One region of the Agrobacterium bohemicum genome, then DNA from elsewhere that is predicted to be linked to it. Evidence: predicted binding sites of a transcription regulator. Region 1 holds the regulator's gene; each other region holds the start of a gene.
The links. Region 1 encodes LexA, which represses DNA repair genes until DNA is damaged. Its sites were predicted from a motif close to TGTTCNNNNTGTGTTCNG; they were not measured.
Positions count from the first base shown of each region.

Region 1 (6,512 bases):
TTAAAGCGCATCCCGAACACTGTGAAGCGCTTTTCGGATTGGCTGCGCGATAAAACCGGTCGCCAGAGCTGCGAGTCGATTGAATGTCTTCAGTTGCTGTAGACGATGCAAAAGAAATTACAATGACAGCGCCCACTCAATGTGCCGGTTTTAGATAAAGGCCGATTGGGGCCAAAACCGGTCAGGCGGCTTTGGCGATGTCGTCGAAGGCCAACAGCTTCTCAAGAAGCTTCGGCATATCCTTCAAGTGAACCATGTTGGGTCCATCTGACGGAGCGTTGTCCGGATCTTCGTGCGTTTCAACAAAAAGACCCGCGATACCGACCGCGACAGCCGCCCGGGACAGCGTTTCCACGAACTCACGCTGACCACCGGTCGACCCACCCTGCCCGCCCGGTTGCTGTACGGAGTGGGTCGCATCAAAAACGACGGGCGCGCCAAGCGATGCCATGATTGGAAGTGAACGCATGTCGGACACGAGTGTGTTGTAACCGAAGGACGCGCCACGTTCACACAGGAGAACGTTCGGGTTTCCGCTTTCATTCAGCTTCGCCAGCACGTTCTTCATGTCCCATGGCGCCAGAAACTGGCCTTTTTTGACGTTTATGACGCGACCGGTTTTCGCGGCCGCGACAAGGAGGTCAGTCTGACGACTGAGGAAAGCCGGAATCTGTAGAATATCAACCACCGGCGCAACGATGCCGCACTGCTCTTCCGTATGAATGTCCGACAGCACGGGAAAACCAAACTGCGTCTTCAGCTCAGCAAAAATCTCCAACGCCTTATCGATGCCGATGCCGCGTTGGCCGGAAAGCGACGTACGATTGGCCTTATCGAAAGACGATTTGTAGACTAGCCCGATCCCAAGCCTGCTGCATAGTTCCGCGAGCGTTTCTGCAATCATGAACGCGTGGTCGCGGCTCTCCATCTGACACGGTCCGGCGATCAGCGAGAAACGTTCGGTATTGGCAAACGACACCGCCTTGGAGCCCTGCCCCGCCACAACTTTCAGATTGTTCGTCACACTCATCGTCTTCCCTCAGCATATAGCGGACGGTCTCGATGGCGTGCCACCGAAATAATCCCAAATCTGTATTGGGCATGCACTTAGCAGCAAGCTGTGCCGGAGTCACTGTCGAGGATATTCATGACGACTCCGGAATACGAATTTAATCATCCGAAAACGCTTAAATGAATTTGACGGAATTTTAAGGGATTGCAGAACACATATGGAACATATAGTGTTCGTTCTGTATTTGTTTCACGAATCTCCGCCTCGAATCTCCAAGGGTGTTTCTTCATGCTCACGCGCAAACAGCAGGAATTGCTTTTATTCATTCATGAGAGAATGAAGGAGTCTGGCGTGCCTCCATCTTTCGATGAAATGAAGGATGCACTCGACCTAGCTTCGAAGTCAGGCATCCATCGGTTGATCACCGCCTTGGAAGAACGTGGTTTTATTCGCCGGCTACCGAATAGAGCCCGCGCATTGGAAGTTATCAAACTTCCCGAATCATACTCTCCTCGAGCTAAACCGCAGCGTGGCTTTTCTCCGAGCGTTATCGAAGGTAGTCTGGGCAAGTCGAAGCCAGCGGAGCCAATAGCGCGTCCCGTTGCCACCAACGACAGCCTGTCCAATGCCGTGAGTGTCCCTGTGATGGGCAGAATCGCTGCTGGCGTGCCTATTTCTGCGATCCAGAACAACACCCACGACGTTGTCGTTCCGATGGATATGCTGGGCTCGGGCGAACATTATGCACTGGAAGTCAAAGGCGATTCGATGATCGAAGCCGGGATTTTCGACGGCGATACCGTTATCATTCGCGACGTAAACACCGCAAATCCGGGCGATATCGTCGTCGCTCTGGTCGACGATGAAGAAGCGACCTTAAAGCGGTTTCGGCGCAAAGGTGCATCTATCGCACTAGAGGCTGCAAACCCTGCCTACGAGACCCGCATTTTCGGGCCTGACAGAGTAAAAATTCAAGGCAAACTCGTTGGACTGATCCGCCGGTACCATTAAGAGTGTAAAGGCAAGCTTGAGCCTGATTTGCCCTTTTTTAACTTCAATCGAGCGGCTCCGTTTATCGTCATTATGATTAGGCGCCCAGCGACGGGTCGTGGCCGCGTTCAGCAATTCATTACAGCAACAAAACTTCTTTTTTTGTCTTCGGCGGCCTCCAACTTGTTATCCGGGTAATCATTTTTTAGATTGGCGACTGGAGTTCGATGGTCTTTGCCGAATTGGCAAGATGATTGGTAGCCCTCGCTTAATTGACTCTTTTGAAATTTGCTTTGAGTACAACCGAGGCTGTCCATCAAATAGTTTGATAAGCGTCATCGTCTCGACCGTCTGGATCATGCGGTATTCTCGCGCTAGGCATGCTGGGTAACGAGGGGAAATGCCATGTATGATCTTTATATAGCCAATAAGAATTATTCTTCGTGGTCGCTGCGACCTTGGGTTTTGATGAAAGAACTTGGGATTGCGTTTGACGAAAAGCTCGTGAAGTTTGGAACATCGAACGACAATTTTCTGGATTTCTCTCCTACAGGCAAGGTTCCATGTCTTGTCGAAGATGACCTAACTGTTTGGGATACGCTCGCAATCGCAGAATATTTGGCAGAACGCCACGATGGTGTATGGGCATCCGACGTCAAAGCGCGCGCATGGTCTCGCTCGGCCTCTGCCGAAATGCACTCCGGCTTTCAGAGCCTGCGCAATGAACACCCGATGACCGTCGGCTTGCGTATTCGTCCATCGGCAATCAATGAGCCTTTAATGAAGGACATTTTACGTATCGATGCGTTGTGGCGGCAAGGTCTGTCCTCGTTTGGAGGCCCATTTCTGGCGGGAGAGAAATTCACCGCTGTTGATGCGTTTTATTGCCCGGTCGCGTTCCGTTTCCAAACCTATAACACGCCGCTGTCGGTGGAAGCAGACGCCTATAAAAACCGGCTACTTTCACTACCTGCGATGCAGGAATGGCAAGACGCAGCCTTGCTGGAAACATGGCGGGATGCTGGCCACGAAGCTGAGGCCGGGGCAGTCGGAGAGTGGACGGAAGATCTGCGCGCAGAATAACGCAGAGGCGAACGCAGCTTTTTAGCATGGGTTACGGAAGACGGTGTCGACTGCGGCACGTAGCAGTTACACCCCCCCGTTTCTCCGTCAACGCGCTAAGGTTGGCGAGACAACATCTGCTCAATGTGAGCTGGAAGCTTTTGAGTGAACTCTCTGCTGCGCCAGTCGTAGCTGCGATGCATGCTCCATGAGCGGTTCTGACCATGCATCGCAGCACTTGCCCTCGCAACGGGTTCACCTTTGAAACCAAGCCAGATTTCCATGGAGCCGGTGCGTCGCAATGTTTCTTGAGTGATCAGAACTGCACCGGATCGACACGTCTCTAAGGATGTCCTGCGTGTGATAACGACGACGTCGGCAACATCGCATGCCGTGCCAGTCAGCGCCGTGTTGGAGACCACGGCGACAGTTACGCCGGTGCTCGACTTTCCCGCGCACCACATGTCTTTGCGGCAGGTGAAAATATTCATGTCTGCCGATGCTGCCTGCATCTCCTTCTTCATCTTCGATTTATCGAGGTCGGTCAGGCCGATAACACGGGATGATGAAGCATCGGTTCCAACACCATCGTCACCATCAGGTGACGTCAAACGCTCCAGCATTTTCGGCGGAATGTGACGCCCCGGTAGAGGCACCGCTCTTTCCCATTGCTCATAGACAAAACCGGAGGCGCGGGATTTGGTGGTCGCAACAGTGTCTTTAGACGTCAATGCCACAAGAGAACCGTCTTCGAAGATCAGCAGATCCGGCTTGTTGCGCGCCTGCTCCGTTACGAGTATGACGAACCCCGCTATTATGAATGGCAAGCCTATCAGGGCAAGCCGTGTCCGTAGAAGCGCCAAGAGCAGAAAGCCAGTGGTCGAGACGGCCAGAAACCACCCGTTCTGGCGTCCAATCGTCGCGTCTCCTCCCCAGCTAGACACTGTATTGGCAACCTCGATCACCATAGCCATGCCATAGCCCATAACCTTGATAAACGGAGCGTCGAGACCAAACGGCATCAACAACATGCCGACCAGAGCAAACGGCATGACAATGAGCGACATGATTGGCATCGCCGCCAGATTTGCAGCAAGCCCATAAGTCGTGATCCGGTGAAAATGTTCGATCGAATAGATCGCGGTCGAAATGCCACCGATCAGTGAGGTGACCACCACACCGCCGATGATCGTCGTGGCCTGTCCGCCCAGCGATAACCACCATGGCGGGCGAGCGATCACGAAGCGCTCTCTTGCCCCGCGCCATCGGCTCCAGAACGCATATCCTGACACCAGTGCGAGCGTGGCGGCAAAGGACATCTGAAAGCTTGGACCCATCACCTCATGCGGCGACAGAACGATGATGACGATGGCCGAGAGTGCGACGTTGCGCATGCTTATCGACGGCCTGTCGACCAGAACTGCGAAAAGCATGATTGACATCATCAACCAAGCCCGTTCCGCTGAGACTGCAAACCCTGAAATGAGGTAGTAGGCAAGTGTCATCAAGAGCGCTGCAAATGCCGATATTTTCTTTACGGGCCAGCGTTGTGAGAAACCGGGAAACAAGCTGAAAGCCATGCGCATTCCCACGAAGAATATGCCAGCGGCCAGCGCCATGTTCAGCCCGGAAATAGCAACGATATGCGCTAGACCGGAAACCCGCAGAGCCTCCATCGTCTCATTGGAAATCGCACGTCTCTCATCGGTGACGATTGATGCGGCAAAGGCACCTGCATCTCCACCGATCAGGTCGCGAATGCGCTGGGCGATGTGGCTGCGAAGCTGGTAAAGCCACGTATCTGCCTTTTGCGCAAGGCTGCCCGAGACCTCATTCAAATCCATGGGGATTGTTTGGGGCGGCCCATAGAAAAATCCCGTAGCACCAATACCGTTGAAAAAAGACGCAAACGCAAAGTCGTTAAGCCCCGGCAATGCGGGGCCGGAGGGCGGAGAGAGACGCGCTTTGCCGGTTACCGTCTGGCCGATGAGAATGGCATCATGGCGGCTTCGGGCCACCAGTGAAATTCGGCCCGGCGGCCTCGTAAGTTCCGGGCTGGACGTGGATTTCAAGGCAACGACGTACCGCCACGATCCCCGTGCATCGAGCTCACGGCGCTCGACGGTACCGGTTATTGTGGTTGTCACCGGCGTATCCAGCATGATGGTGCCTGCCCTACCCGTCTCCCAATCGGCAAGCAGCATGCCGAACAAGAACAAGGCTACGGCCTTCAAAATGGTAGATGTGGGGCTGGAGCGATAGAAGAGAGCGCAGGCCGCGAGAACGACGCAGCCAGCTTCCCAGAGAATGAACCAGCGCGATGGCGTCATCGGCATGGAAAACCAGAATGCGACACCTGCAGCGATAAAAACCGGAATGAACAGAAAATCTTGGCGGTGAGCAATCTCCTCTTCGATGCAAAGCGTGAGCCAAGTTCTCACCCGTGCAAGCGTGCCGCGAGGGGCTCTGTGTCTAGGGTCTTGAGACGGCAGTGTTTGTCTAGAGATGTGCAGCGGCAACAGCAAATCATCGAGTTCCGTTTGCTCAACGAAGCTCTTGTCCGCAGCGCGGAAATGCTGTTTTTCTTTCGCAATGCTCACATACCGGCGCCCCCTGCCGCAGGCATTTAGTTTGCAACCATGAAAAGCGGATTGCAACCACTTGAGCGATTAAGGAAGCATTGACCTAGAATGAAACACGGTGCCCGCGAAATGCCCCATTTCGGGATGTTGTCGTGTCGCAATGCACAATTTGCCTTTTGGATAGCTTGGCTTTAGCGCTCGGATCATATAGCTAAAACGCTGACGCTTAACTGGCTGATGCGTCCCCGCATCGCCTGGATATTTCGGAGGTATGGTATGACGGAAACTAGCGCTACAGTGACACTCGGCGATAAGAAGGTCGATCTTCCTGTCCGAGAAGGCACGATCGGACCAAAAGTTGTCGATATCGGTACACTTTACAAAAATACCGGTACTTTCACCTATGATCCGGGTTTCACGTCCACCGCCTCTTGCGAATCCAAGATCACCTATATCGATGGCGACGAAGGTGTTCTGCTGCACCGCGGCTATCCTATCGAGCAGCTTGCCGAACAGGGCGACTTCCTCGAAACCTGCTATCTTCTGCTCTACGGCGAACTGCCGACAACAGCGCAGAAGAAAGACTTCGATACCCGAGTAACGCGCCACACGATGGTGCACGAGCAGATGAGCCGCTTCTTCACCGGTTATCGTCGCGACGCCCACCCCATGGCCGTGATGTGCGGCACGGTCGGCGCTCTGTCTGCATTCTATCACGACTCCACCGACATTACCGATCCGCATCAGCGCATGGTCGCTTCGCTGCGCATGATCGCGAAGATGCCAACGATTGCGGCGATGGCCTACAAGTACCACATCGGCCAGCCCTTCGTTTATCCAAAGAACGATCTGGATTACGCCTCCAA
Region 1 is NZ_KQ961023.1:239,660-246,171, forward strand. It holds gene kdsA (3-deoxy-8-phosphooctulonate synthase) at 182-1,030, opposite strand; gene lexA (transcriptional repressor LexA) at 1,301-2,023, shown strand; gene ATO67_RS01165 (glutathione S-transferase family protein) at 2,408-3,085, shown strand; gene ATO67_RS01170 (ComEC/Rec2 family competence protein) at 3,181-5,664, opposite strand; gene gltA (citrate synthase) at 5,923-6,512, shown strand, end outside.

Region 2 (6,512 bases), on a different contig from region 1:
CCGCCATGGCAGCGCCGATGCCGGTCAGCGCCGCTTGCAGGCTTTTGGGTGAGGCATAGGTGTCGGCTTCGATGCGGTTGATCTCGCCGTCGTCCTCGGGAATTTGCCGCATGATCGAAATCAGATGACTCTCCGGGTGCGCCAGCAACACAGCATCTTCATTTGCCTGCGGTGCTTCTTTCCGCTCCAGCCGCTCGAAATTCGGATGCTCCAGCGCGATGTTGAGCGAGCGCAACCGGTCCGGTCGCTCCGGGTGCCCTGCAGGCGTTATGTGTTCCAGGAATATCGGGTGCTCGTAAAGCCGTGTGGCCATGGCGGTGACTCCTGAACTTGGGCAGTTGGCAGCGTTATGCGCGTTGCGGCAAAAGTGGATATCCGGCTATGACAGCGCGGCCAGCCAATGCTGCAAGAACGGCCTTGACGACGTCACCTGGAATGAAGGCCATGGAGCCAAGGAAGGCCTTGTTGAAACCGATACCCGCTGCAAAACCGAGATAGGTGATGCCGAATGCGTAAAGGACGATTACGCCACCGGCAACACTGGCCAGAAAGAAGCTGCCGACTTGTACGAGGCTGGATTGATCTCTGTTGACCAGACGCTCAGACAGATATCCGGTGGTGAAGGCCGCAGCGATCCAGCCGATCAGAAAGCCGGTCGTCGGAGTGTAAAAAATGGAAAGGCCACCGCGACCGCCCGACAGCACCGGCAGGCCGATAGCGGCGATAAGGATGGTGAGCAGCACTGCCAGCGTGCCACGCTTTGCGCCCAGCACCACACCGGCCAACATTACGCCGAGCGATTGGGCTGTGATCGGCACGGGAATGAAACCTAGTGGTATTGGTGGCAACAGGCCAAGCGCGATGATGATGGCTGAAAACAGCGAAATCAGAACGAGGTCACGGGTCTTCATGCAATGGTTTCCCTCTAAATATCCGGAGACGAGGTTTGGCCTCTGAAGCCGCGCGCGTCAATGGCGTCGGCAATGGCATCAGCATCCTTCAACGTCATAATGATGAGCGGCACCAGAATAGTATATGGCCGTACCCTCATCCCGCGAGCGCGATGCGCATCCTGCAACGTCTCGAAACGATTGATGACCTCTGGCACAAAACGAACGACGAGGCCAACCGCGAGGCCAACATCGGCAGCATTTGCGAGCCCCATTTTTTCCAGGGGGCGAAGCGCAAATGCGATCTCATCCATGAACTGCGAAATGCTGACGCTTGCCGTTATAGCCGTTGCTAGCAGCGTTAGCGCCGTCAACCGAAACAGGGCAATCGTCGCATCCAGCGCCGAGATCAGCAGGAAACTGAAAACGGCGATGATGGCGATGGTCAGCAAAACAGGACGCAGGCGCGCCACAGCTTCGCCAAAGCCCAGATGCGCTTGCCACAGTACAAGCCCCGCCAAGGCAACGGCTGCTGACAGGATGAGCGGATCGCGGGTGAGGAATAGAGCGATGCTGAAGAGCGCAAGGCCCGCAAGTTTGATGCGCGGCGAAAGCCGATAGAGCCTGCCTGTTCCTTCGACGTGAAGGCTTTTCATGTCAGCGCCAATTCGCGGTAAAGACGAATGGCGTCAGTGGGCGATGCATCGGCGTGAAGCCTGTTGCCATGGAACAGAAGCACGCGGTCAAAACTCTCCAGCAGCGGCAGATCGTGGGTAATGACGATCAAATCCTCCTCTAGGGCGGCCATGGTTCGCTCCACCAAAGCGCGGTTCTTCAGGTCCAACTGGTTGGTCGGCTCGTCCATAATGAGGATTTTCGGGCTGGTGATAGCCAGCGCGGCCAAGGCCGATAGCTGCAGTTCCCCACCGGAAAGCTCATGTGCGCGGCGCTTTGCCAGATGTTTGATATCGAAACGCAGCAAGGTGGCGTCTACCGCCGCATCGATGGCCGACGTGTTCAGCCCCTTGTTTTTCAGGCCAAAGGCGATGTCATCGCGAATGATAGGCAAGATGATCTGGTTCTGCGGGTTCTGGAAAATGAAGCCGACATCCTTGAGAACGGCTGGCCCGTCCTTGATCGTATCCAGCCCATTGACAGTTACATGGCCGCTGGTGGGCTTGGTCAGGCCGTTGATCATCCGCGCAAATGTAGTTTTGCCTGAACCGTTGAGGCCGATGATGCCGATGCGACTTTCGGTCAGCACAAGCGACAGCGGTTCGACAGCCGCTCTGCCTTCAAACGCCACGCCTGCCTCGTGAAAACGAATATCCAACTGCCGGTCCCCAAAATGCGCTTACCGTTCTATAAACGCAGGGGAGGGTAAACGAAATAAGGAACAAAAAAAGAACATTGATTTTTCAGTCCCGCAACCCTAGGCTTTTGCCATGGCGATTCTGATTTCCAACGAAGCAGCACGACGTATTTTTCTGGCGCGACAGGGGCTTTCCGCATCGCCCAGTTGTGCCATGAGCAAAGCCGATCTGCTGAACTTGATCACGAACCTCGGCTTCGTGCAGTTGGACAGCATTGCAACGGTGGAGCGGGCGCACCACCAGATCATCTTTTCCCGCAACCAGACCTACAAACGTCAGCATCTTACAGACCTGTTGGAGAAGGATAGGGCGCTGTTCGAACACTGGACGCATGATGCCTCTATCCTGCCTTCGGCCTTCTACCCCTACTGGAAACATCGCTTCCGCCGTCGGGAGCCAGTTATTCTGGAACGCTGGCGCAGGTGGCAAGGGGAGGGGTTCGATGCGGCCTTCGAGGAAACCTATCGCCGCATTGCTGAAAATGGTCCTGTCATGTCACGGGATATGAAAGCCGAGGGCCATCAATCCGGTGGCTGGTGGAACTGGCACCCGTCCAAGACCGCGCTCGAATATCTCTGGCATACCGGTAAACTGGCCGTGGCTGGCCGGGTGAATTTTCAGAAGGTCTACGATCTCGCAGAACGCGTCATTCCGGCTGAACATCACGATAAAGAGGTCCACCATGACGAGTTCGTGGACTGGGCCTGCCGCCAAGCGCTGGCGCGGCTGGGCTTTGCGACATCAGGAGAAATCTCAGCCTTCTTCGATATCATCTCGCCGCAGGAAGCGAGGCAATGGATCGCAACCCATCGTGAAGAATTGTGCGAGGTTTCTCTGGCGTCCTCAGATGGCGGCAAAGACCGCATATCCTATGCTTTCGAAGGATTTGCCGTTGATGCCGAAGCAGAGATCGCGCCGCCCAACCGCATCCGCGTCCTCAGCCCGTTCGATCCGCTGCTGCGCAACCGCGCCCGAACCGAGCGGCTGTTCGGTTTCTACTACCGCATAGAAGTCTTCGTGCCGGAGCCGAAACGGCAATACGGCTATTACGTCTTCCCGCTTCTCGAAGGGGACAGGTTGATCGGTCGGATGGATATGAAAGCGGAGCGCAAAGGCGGAACGCTGGATGTAAGGCGCCTCTGGCTCGAAAAAGGTGTGCGTCCGTCTTCAGGTCGTCTTGCCAAGCTGGACGCGGAGCTGAACCGGCTGGCTAAGTTTACGGGTGTGGAGAGCGTGCGGTATCTGGATGGCTGGTTGGAGTGATATCGGTCAGCTTCCGCCTTTGGGCACCGGCGGCGCAAAACGGAGGGCCCCGGCAATCCTGTTCCAGGCGCTGATCTGACCAATGGCGACCGTCAGATGGGTCGTTTCGGCGTCGCTGAAGACGGTACAAAGCTCGGCATAGGCGTCCTGTGGAATGGGTTTTGCATCCATCCGCGCCAGATATTCGGCCCAAGCGAGCGCTGCTCTTTCACGGACCGAGAACAGACCGGCATCGCGCCACACGGCCAGCAGGTCGAGTTTGCTGGCGGCGACACCTATCTTTCGCGCTACGTTCAGATGAAGCTGGGTGCAGAAAGCGCAGCCGTTGATCTGGGAAACGCGCAGCTTGACCAGTTCTGTCAGTTCTTTTTCCAGTCCGCTATCATCAATAGCCTTCCCAAGCGCGGCGAGCGCTGCAACGGCGCTTGGAGCGGTTTTTTGAAATGTTTCATAGTTAAACGGAGCGGAATGGCGCGGGGCGGTCATGGTGGATTTCCTCTCGATTGTCTGTATTGTAAGAGTGCTGATAACATATAAGAGTTCTTACAATGAGTCGAAAAACCTTTCAACCGGATTTGCCGCAGCCCGGCGATGGAAAGCGCGGTAGCGACGGTTATCTAGGCTATCTTCTTCGGCAGGCGGCCCATGCCTATCGTGTTCAAGCCGAACAGGCTCTAGCTGATGTCGCTCTGACACTGCCACAGTTTTCAGTGCTGACCATGCTTGCCAGCTATCCTGGCCACTCCAATGCCGATCTTGCTCGTCTAGCTCTTCTGACGCCGCAGACCATGAGTGTCATTGTCGCCAATCTACTCAAGGCTGGATTGGTGGTGCGACAGGATCATGCCGTTCATGGCCGTATTCGCCACATCGTGTTGACGGAGAACGGTCTGACCGTGCTCACTCTCGCCAAGCAGCGGGTTTATGCGATTGAGAATGACATGCTGGAAGGCCTGAGCGACGCAGAGGAACAGACCGTGCGCGACTGGTTGGTCCGAACTGCGAAAGGCTGATCGAGAGGGGAACCGGCAGCCGGATCAGGAAATCCGACTGCCGCAAATGTTCGATTACCCAATATCGGTCGAGCTGATCTTGATACCAAAACCTTCGAGGCCGACATAGTGGCGCTCGCGCGTGGTGAGAAGCTTGATCGAGCTGATGCCGAGTTCCTTGAGGATCTGCGCGCCAAGGCCGATTTCCAGCCATTCGTCATCGCGGGAGCGAGCTTGAGCATGCGCTTCTTCCGGGTCACGGGACTTGCGGCGTCCGGCGACCTGTCCGACGCCGACGGAACCTTCACGCAGATAGATGATGACACCTCGGCCTTCGGCGGCGATCTTTTCCATGTAGTGCTGCACGGGCTGCTTTTTGCCGAAGACGTCGTCGGCCACGTTTTCCGGGTGCAAGCGCACGGGAATATCGACGCCATCACGGATATCGCCGAAAATGACCGCCATGTGCTCCATCGGGTCCCAGGGCAGGGAATAGGTTTGTGCCTTTGCAGGTCCGAATGGCGTATCGAGCGTGAACTCGCTTTCCTTCTCGACCAGCGTTTCCTTGCGCTGTCGATAGGCGATGAGATCGGCCACCGAAACCTGTTTCATGCCGTGCGTCTCGGCAAAGGCCGAAACCTGCGGCCCGCGCATGACGGTGCCGTCGTCATTTACCAACTCGCTGATGACGCCGATTGGTGGCAGGCCAGCCAGCTTGCACAAATCGACAGCCGCTTCGGTATGTCCAGAGCGCATCAACACGCCGCCTTCGCGCGAGACCAGCGGGAATATGTGGCCGGGGCGGGTAAAATCGGCAGCGCCCGCGTTGGGATTGGCCAGATTGCGAACCGTCACGTTGCGGTCGCTCGCGGAAATGCCAGTCGTTGTGCCGTGTTTGAAGTCTACCGAAACGGTAAAGGCAGTGGTGTGGGCGCTGTCGTTTTCCGCGACCATGGCGTTGAGGTTGAGGCGTTTCGCCTCTTCTTTCGGCATGGGGGCGCAAACGATGCCGGAGGTGTGGCGCACGATGAAGGCCATCTGTTCAGGCGTGCAATGCACGGCGGCAACGATGAGGTCGCCCTCGTTTTCGCGGTCGTCATCATCCATGACGACAACAATCTCACCGGCCTCGAAGGCACGAATAGCTTCAACGACACGCTTCTGATCATATGTCATGGTGGCTCATGTTCCTATTTCAGGCGGCCGGTCTGGCCGCGGTCTCTCAGATAATGGTCGGCAACCGTGCATGCCACCATCGCCTCGCCAATCGGCACGGCGCGGATGCCCACGCAGGGGTCGTGGCGACCCTTGGTGCGGACATCGACATTATTGCCATCGGTATCGATGGATTGTCGTTCCGTCAGAATGGACGAGGTCGGCTTGATCGCAAAGCGCGCAACAATGGGCTGGCCAGTCGCGATACCGCCCAGAATGCCGCCGGAATGATTGGAAAGGAAAAGTGGCTTGCCGTCATTGCCCATCCGCATTTCGTCGGCGTTTTCTTCGCCCGTCAGTTCGGCCGCGGCAAAACCTTCACCGATTTCCACGCCTTTGACGGCGTTGATCGACATGAGGTTGGAGGCGATGTCCTGATCGAGTTTGGCATAGATGGGTGCGCCAATACCGGCAGGCACGCCTTCGGCCACAACTTCAACGACAGCACCGATCGAAGAGCCAGCCTTGCGGATGCCGTCCAGATACTCCTCCCAGACAGGAACCATTGCGGCATCCGGGCAAAAGAAGGGGTTCTGATCGACCTGGTTCCAGTCCCAGTTGGCGCGGTTGATCTTGTGCTTGCCGATCTGCACCAACGCGCCGCGAACATCGAGACTCGGCACCACTTTGCGGGCCAGCGCACCGGCTGCAACACGCGCTGCCGTCTCACGCGCAGACGAGCGACCGCCACCACGATAATCGCGAATTCCGTATTTCAGATCATAGGTGAAGTCGGCGTGGCCAGGCCGGAAACTTTTGGCGATCTCGCCGTAATCCTT
Region 2 is NZ_KQ961032.1:32,089-38,600, forward strand. It holds gene ATO67_RS16065 (histone deacetylase family protein) at 1-313, opposite strand, end outside; gene ATO67_RS16070 (biotin transporter BioY) at 348-911, opposite strand; gene ATO67_RS16075 (CbiQ family ECF transporter T component) at 926-1,546, opposite strand; gene ATO67_RS16080 (energy-coupling factor ABC transporter ATP-binding protein) at 1,543-2,223, opposite strand; gene ATO67_RS16085 (winged helix-turn-helix domain-containing protein) at 2,336-3,526, shown strand; gene ATO67_RS16090 (carboxymuconolactone decarboxylase family protein) at 3,533-4,012, opposite strand; gene ATO67_RS16095 (MarR family winged helix-turn-helix transcriptional regulator) at 4,075-4,539, shown strand; gene ribB (3,4-dihydroxy-2-butanone-4-phosphate synthase) at 4,594-5,694, opposite strand; gene aroC (chorismate synthase) at 5,709-6,512, opposite strand, start outside.
Region 2: the regulator LexA is predicted to act here: its motif matches at 2,283-2,300, upstream of ATO67_RS16080 (energy-coupling factor ABC transporter ATP-binding protein).

Region 3 (5,849 bases), on a different contig from region 1:
ACACAGGCTGTCCTAGCGCGAAAGCTCCCGTAACCCCAGCCGGATCAGCTTGGCGCTGTCACCACCCTCACCGCCATTCTTCAGCGCAGCGGCCACAGCATTGGCCGCCTGATCGCGGGAATAGCCGAGATTGGTGAGTGCGGAGACGGCATCGGCCACCGGCGCGGATGCGACACCCTCGCCCAGCTCCTGCTTGAAACCGATGGAGGCGGAGGCCTCACCCGCAAACGCGGGAGCCTTGTTGCGAAGCTCCGTGACGATACGCACCGCCACTTTCGGCCCGACACCGGGCGCACGCGAAACGACCACCTTGTCTTGGAGCGCGATGGCATTCGCAAGCTCGGAGGGGGTAAGCGTCGACAGCACCGCCAAAGCGACCTTGGCACCAACGCCCTGAACGCTCTGCAGAAGATTGAACCATTCACGCTCCAGCGCACTGAGAAAGCCGAAAAGCCTGATTTGATCTTCACGAACATAGGTTTCGATGAAGAGAACCACGGCTTCGCCAGCGGAGCCGAGGCGTGACAGGGTGCGCGTCGAGCAATAGGCGACGTAACAGACACCGTGCACATCAACGACCACATGGTCGTCGCCGATTTCATCGATAGTGCCTTTGAGTTTTCCGATCATGTCGATGCCCGTCCGATGTGTATAAGGGTTAGCTGGCCGCCAGAACGCGCCGCATGCGCTCGCTGACGCGATTGTGGGCGTGGCAAATGGCGATGGCGAGAGCATCCGCTGCGTCATTGCCCTTGAACTCCGCCTTCGGCATGAGAATTTTCAGCATCATGTGGATTTGCTGCTTGTCGCCGTGGCCGACACCGATGACCGCTTTCTTGACCGCATTCGGGGCGTATTCCGCAACCGGCAACCCAGCGCGCGCCGGAACCAGCATGGCAATGCCACGCGCCTGTCCCAGTTTCAGTGTCGCCACCGCATCCTTGTTGACGAATGTCTGCTCCACGGCGGCTTCATGTGGCTGATGGGAATGAACAATCTCGGCAAGGCCGTCATGCAACTGGCAAAGGCGTGAAGCCAGATCCATATCGCCATCCGATGTCACGGTGCCTGACGCCACGAAACGCAGGCTGTTGCCCAAGGTTTCTATGACACCCCATCCCATTCGGCGCAGTCCCGGATCAATCCCGATAATTCGAATCGCATTTTGCATATGGCACCCTATCTCTGAGCGACAAAACCTGCCAGCGATAAGTGAACAAAACGACAACATCCTTCATTTGATGTGAGGGGGAGCGGCGGCACACCGCCGTTCCCCGTATTGCTTTACATCACATCGAAGAAATCGACGGCACCGGTATCGAGGTGGTAATAGGCGCCGACAATCTTGATCTTGCCGTCTGCCAAGGGCTTCAACAGCAACGGGTCGCTTTCCTCTCTCAATGTCCGCACGACGCGCCTCACATTCTGTTTGACGGCGTTTTCCGTGGCATCGCCCTCCATTCCACGGGCCTCCAGCACGGCTGGAATAATGGGCTCGATCATGTTGTCGATCTGTCCGGGGAAGCGGGCATTTTTCTCAACGACCGACATAGCAGCCTTTACAGCACCGCAACTCTCATGGCCCATCACAACCACGAGCGGCACACCGAGGACGGCAACGGCGTATTCGATCGAGCCCATGGCGACGGTATCGACCGTATTGCCGGCGTTACGAATGATGAAGAGTTCACCCAATCCACGCCCGAACAGAAGTTCTGGTGGTACACGGCTGTCCGAGCAGGACACGTAAGCGCAAAATGGTGCCTGTCCCTTGGCAAGCTCAAGCCGCCTCGCTTCGTTACGATCGGCAAACACCAGTTCATCGCGCAGGAATGCCTGATTACCCTCTTTGAGAAGATCGAGCGCGCCATCCGGTGTCAATGCTGACTTCCCATCCTTGACGGGCGCGTGTTTCAGGGGCGCTGCCTGCCGCAAGGGTGAACTCTGGGCTTGGCTCACGGCAGGAATGGCGGCAGCGGCAGTCGCTGCCCCGGCGGTCAACAAAAGACGTCGAGATAGATTGCACATAATTGACACTCTCTTTCGCAAGTTGCGCTGAAGCGCTTGGCTAAAATAAATCGAGCATCTTCAGAGAGTTTGGGTTTCCCGCCAGACTGCACCGAGCACGCTCGATGCGGTCCGACATCACCAGAAAAATGGTCTGGTCAGAGGGGCCCGGTCCGCTACCATCACGTAGGAGGCGCAACAAGGCGAGCAAGGTGCCGTGCCAAAACGTCGCAGTTCAACACCAGTTTTTTTGATCCATCGATCAATTCGCCGCGACTGCTCTGGCAAATTTGCCCGTGCGGCTTACATCCTGCCCAACGTAAAATATCAAACGCGTCAGGAGCGTACGATGATCCCTTTTTCCATTCTCGATCTCTCCCCAGTTGGCGAAGGCGAGAACGTGAGCAAGGCGCTTGAAAATTCGCGCCGCATGGCCATCCACGTGGAAGACCACGGTTATGAGCGTGTCTGGCTTGCCGAACACCATGGCATGCCCGGCATCGCCAGCGCTGCAACCTCCCTCGTCATCGCTCATGTGGGCGCTGCAACGAAACGCATTCGCGTCGGTTCCGGTGGCATCATGCTTCCCAACCACTCGCCCCTCGTCATCGCCGAACAGTTCGGCACCCTGGCCGCCCTGCTGCCGGGCCGCGTCGATCTTGGCTTGGGTCGTGCGCCGGGAACCGACATGCGCACTGCGCGTGCGCTGCGTCGCAACCTCGATGCGGGAGCCGAAAACTTCCCTCAGGACATACTCGAGTTGCAACAATATCTCGGTCAACCGATACAGGATCAGGCAATTCTGTCCGTACCGGGCATGAATACCAACGTGCCGATCTGGCTGTTGGGCTCCAGCGTCTACAGCGCACATCTGGCGGCGGCCCTTGGTCTGCCATATTCTTTCGCGTCACATTTTGCGCCTGATATGCTGATGGATGCTATCGCCATCTACCGCGAGCGCTTCCAGCCCTCCGCCACACTCTCGAAACCCTATGTCATGGTGGGCGTCATGGGCGTAGGCGCGGACACCGATGAAGAGGCGCAACACCTGTTCACCTCGGCGCAGCAGCAGTTTGTCAACCTGCGGAAAAACATCCGCACCCAGTTCCCCAAACCCGTCGAAAGCATGGACGCTCACTGGAGCGACATGGAACGTATCACCGTCGATCATACGCTGAGATACGCGGTGGTGGGTTCTCATACGACGGTGGAACGGAAACTGGCAGATTTCCTGTCAGACACCGGCGCGGATGAATTGATCATCTCCATGCCAGTCCACGACATCGAAAAGCGCCTGCGCTCTGTGGAAGTGTTTGCGGAAGTGCGTGGCGGGTTGAAACTAGCCGCTTGATCCATGTCTGAAACATAAAAGCCCTCGCGCATCACTGCCGAGGGCTTGTTGAATTTTAGCGGAGAGGCAATCAAGCCGAAAGTCTGGCCATGATTTCTTCGGATACTTCGAAGTTGGAATAGACGCTCTGGACGTCATCGTCGTCTTCGAGATTATCGATGAGCTTCATCAAAGACTGCGCCTTTTCTTCATCCACCGGCACGGTGTTCTGCGGCTTCCAGATGGACTTGACGCTGTCCGCTTCTCCGAGAGCCGCTTCCAAAGCCTTGGAGACTTCGTTCATCGCTTCGAAACCGCAGATGATCGTGTGACCATCTTCGCTGCTTTCAACGTCGTCGGCACCGGCTTCGATCGCCGCTTCCATCACACTGTCGGCATCTCCAACAGAGGCCTTGTAGGTGATTTCACCGACGCGGTCGAAGGAGAAGGACACAGATCCGGTTTCGCCCAGCACACCGCCAGCCTTGGTAAAGATCGAGCGAACGTTGGATGCCGTGCGGTTGCGGTTATCTGTCAGCGCTTCGACGATAACGGCCGTGCCGCCCGGGCCATAACCCTCGTAACGGACGTAATCGTAGTTCTCGGCATCCGCGCCAGACGCCTTCTTGATGGCACGGTCGATATTATCCTTCGGCATCGACTGCGCTTTGGCGTTTTGCACCGCCAGGCGCAACGCCGCGTTCATGCTCACATCCGGCAGGCCGGATTTGGCAGCGACGGTGATTTCACGCGCGAGTTTGGAGAACATCTTCGAACGAATCGAATCCTGTTTTCCCTTGCGATGCATGATGTTCTTGAACTGTGAATGGCCAGCCATGGCACCCCTGATCGGATCGTTTGTTTGGATTGCGGTGCTTATAAGTGTGATAGCCCTGCGGTTCAAGCCCAAGCGCCCACTCTTCTCTCAACACATTAAAGCGTTTCCTTGTTAACTGGAACAGTTTTGCCGGAGCAGGTTTTCGTCAGGGCAAAATCGATTGGCGAAGGGCACACCCCTAGGTACGCCCGAGCCAATCGCCCTTGAGCCTGGCGGAAAGATACCCGGCAGAACTGTTCCAGTTAACAAGGAAACGCTTTAGGGAACTGAAATCTATTCTCTTCGTTTTGGTCAGGAGTGCCGATGCGGGTGGCCTTGTCCCCGTCATCGCAAAAGATAACGAGAAATGTGAAGGAAACTACTCCATGGTCAGTCTGAGTGAAGCACGCGAAGCCCCTGCCCGGCAGCTCTGGGACGAAATCAATTCCGTTCATGCCGGCATGCTTGGTCTGGAAGGCCTCCACAGCCATATGCAGCCAATGGCTCCTCATGCGGATCCAAAGACGAACACCATCTGGTTCTTCACCAAAAAGGATGCCCATATCGTGCAGGCGCTGAAGTCGGGCGCACGCGCCCACTTTTGCGTTGTCGGGAAAGACCATGACTATCACGCCTGCCTGTCCGGCAAGCTGGAAGTGCGCGATGACAAGGCAAAGCTCGAAGAATACTGGAATTCAGTGACCGCTGCCTGGTACGAACATGGTAAGAGTGATCCGCAACTGACGATGCTTGCGCTACATGTCGATGATGCCGATATCTGGGCCTCCACGGACAGCACGCTGAAATTTGGCTGGGAAATCGCCAAGGCGAACTTGTCCGACGACAAGACACCCGACGTCGGGGTACGCCAGCATCTATCATTCGCTTAACGTCTTCTTCTCCCGCCAATCATGGATTCACATGCCTTGCGGCACGAGAATTTGCGGTTGGCGGGGAAGGCTCCGCATGGATACGCGAATGACAGGATCGCTGGCATAGGCGATCTTGAACTGGGCGCCGAACGTCACCAGAAATTGCTCTAGAGCGCTTGGCTGGTGCATCGGCAAAATCAGTGCCGACCTCAGCCGTTTGACGATGCGGCTCATGCTGTCTGCCCCCATCGTCAATCCCCCATCAACCGGAACCATCAGGACATCCAATCGTCCGATTTCCGCATATTGGGTTTCCGTCAGTTCGTAGTGCAGGTGCCCGAGATGTCCGATGCAGAGGCCGGCGATTTCAAAAATGAAAATCGAATTGCCGTCTTTCTTCAACAGCCCGCCACCACCCCAGCGATTGCGGATGTCCGATGTGACATTGCGCACATAAACGTCATCCACTTGTAACTTATGCACGGCCTTTTCGTCAGGCATATCGCTCCAGCCATGCAGCACATTTTTGATCGCCGGGTCTGGATACAGCGTGTAATGGGTCGAATGCGCATTGTTCATGGTGACGATGGCAGGAGTAACCGGAGGTAGATAGACGCCGTTATAATCCGTCGCAATTGTCACACCTTCGGGAGAGGTGATCAAAAACGTCGAATGCCCGATATACTGTATCTTCACCTCTTCCTTCGCCACCTGCGCCAGTTGAACATTCGAAGGCTGAAAGCTGGCGAAGGTCACACCGGGCAGGGTCTGGGCAATCGCCTGACACTGGCTGATGGGCGGGCGGCTCACGGAAGGGCGGCTT
Region 3 is NZ_KQ961024.1:254-6,102, reverse strand. It holds gene ruvA (Holliday junction branch migration protein RuvA) at 13-630, opposite strand; gene ruvC (crossover junction endodeoxyribonuclease RuvC) at 659-1,171, opposite strand; gene ATO67_RS03190 (carbonic anhydrase) at 1,285-2,028, opposite strand; gene ATO67_RS03185 (LLM class flavin-dependent oxidoreductase) at 2,357-3,358, shown strand; gene ATO67_RS03180 (YebC/PmpR family DNA-binding transcriptional regulator) at 3,429-4,175, opposite strand; gene ATO67_RS03175 (pyridoxamine 5'-phosphate oxidase family protein) at 4,541-5,044, shown strand; gene ATO67_RS03170 (MBL fold metallo-hydrolase) at 5,072-5,849, opposite strand, start outside.
Region 3: the regulator LexA is predicted to act here: its motif matches at 1,213-1,230, upstream of ruvC (crossover junction endodeoxyribonuclease RuvC).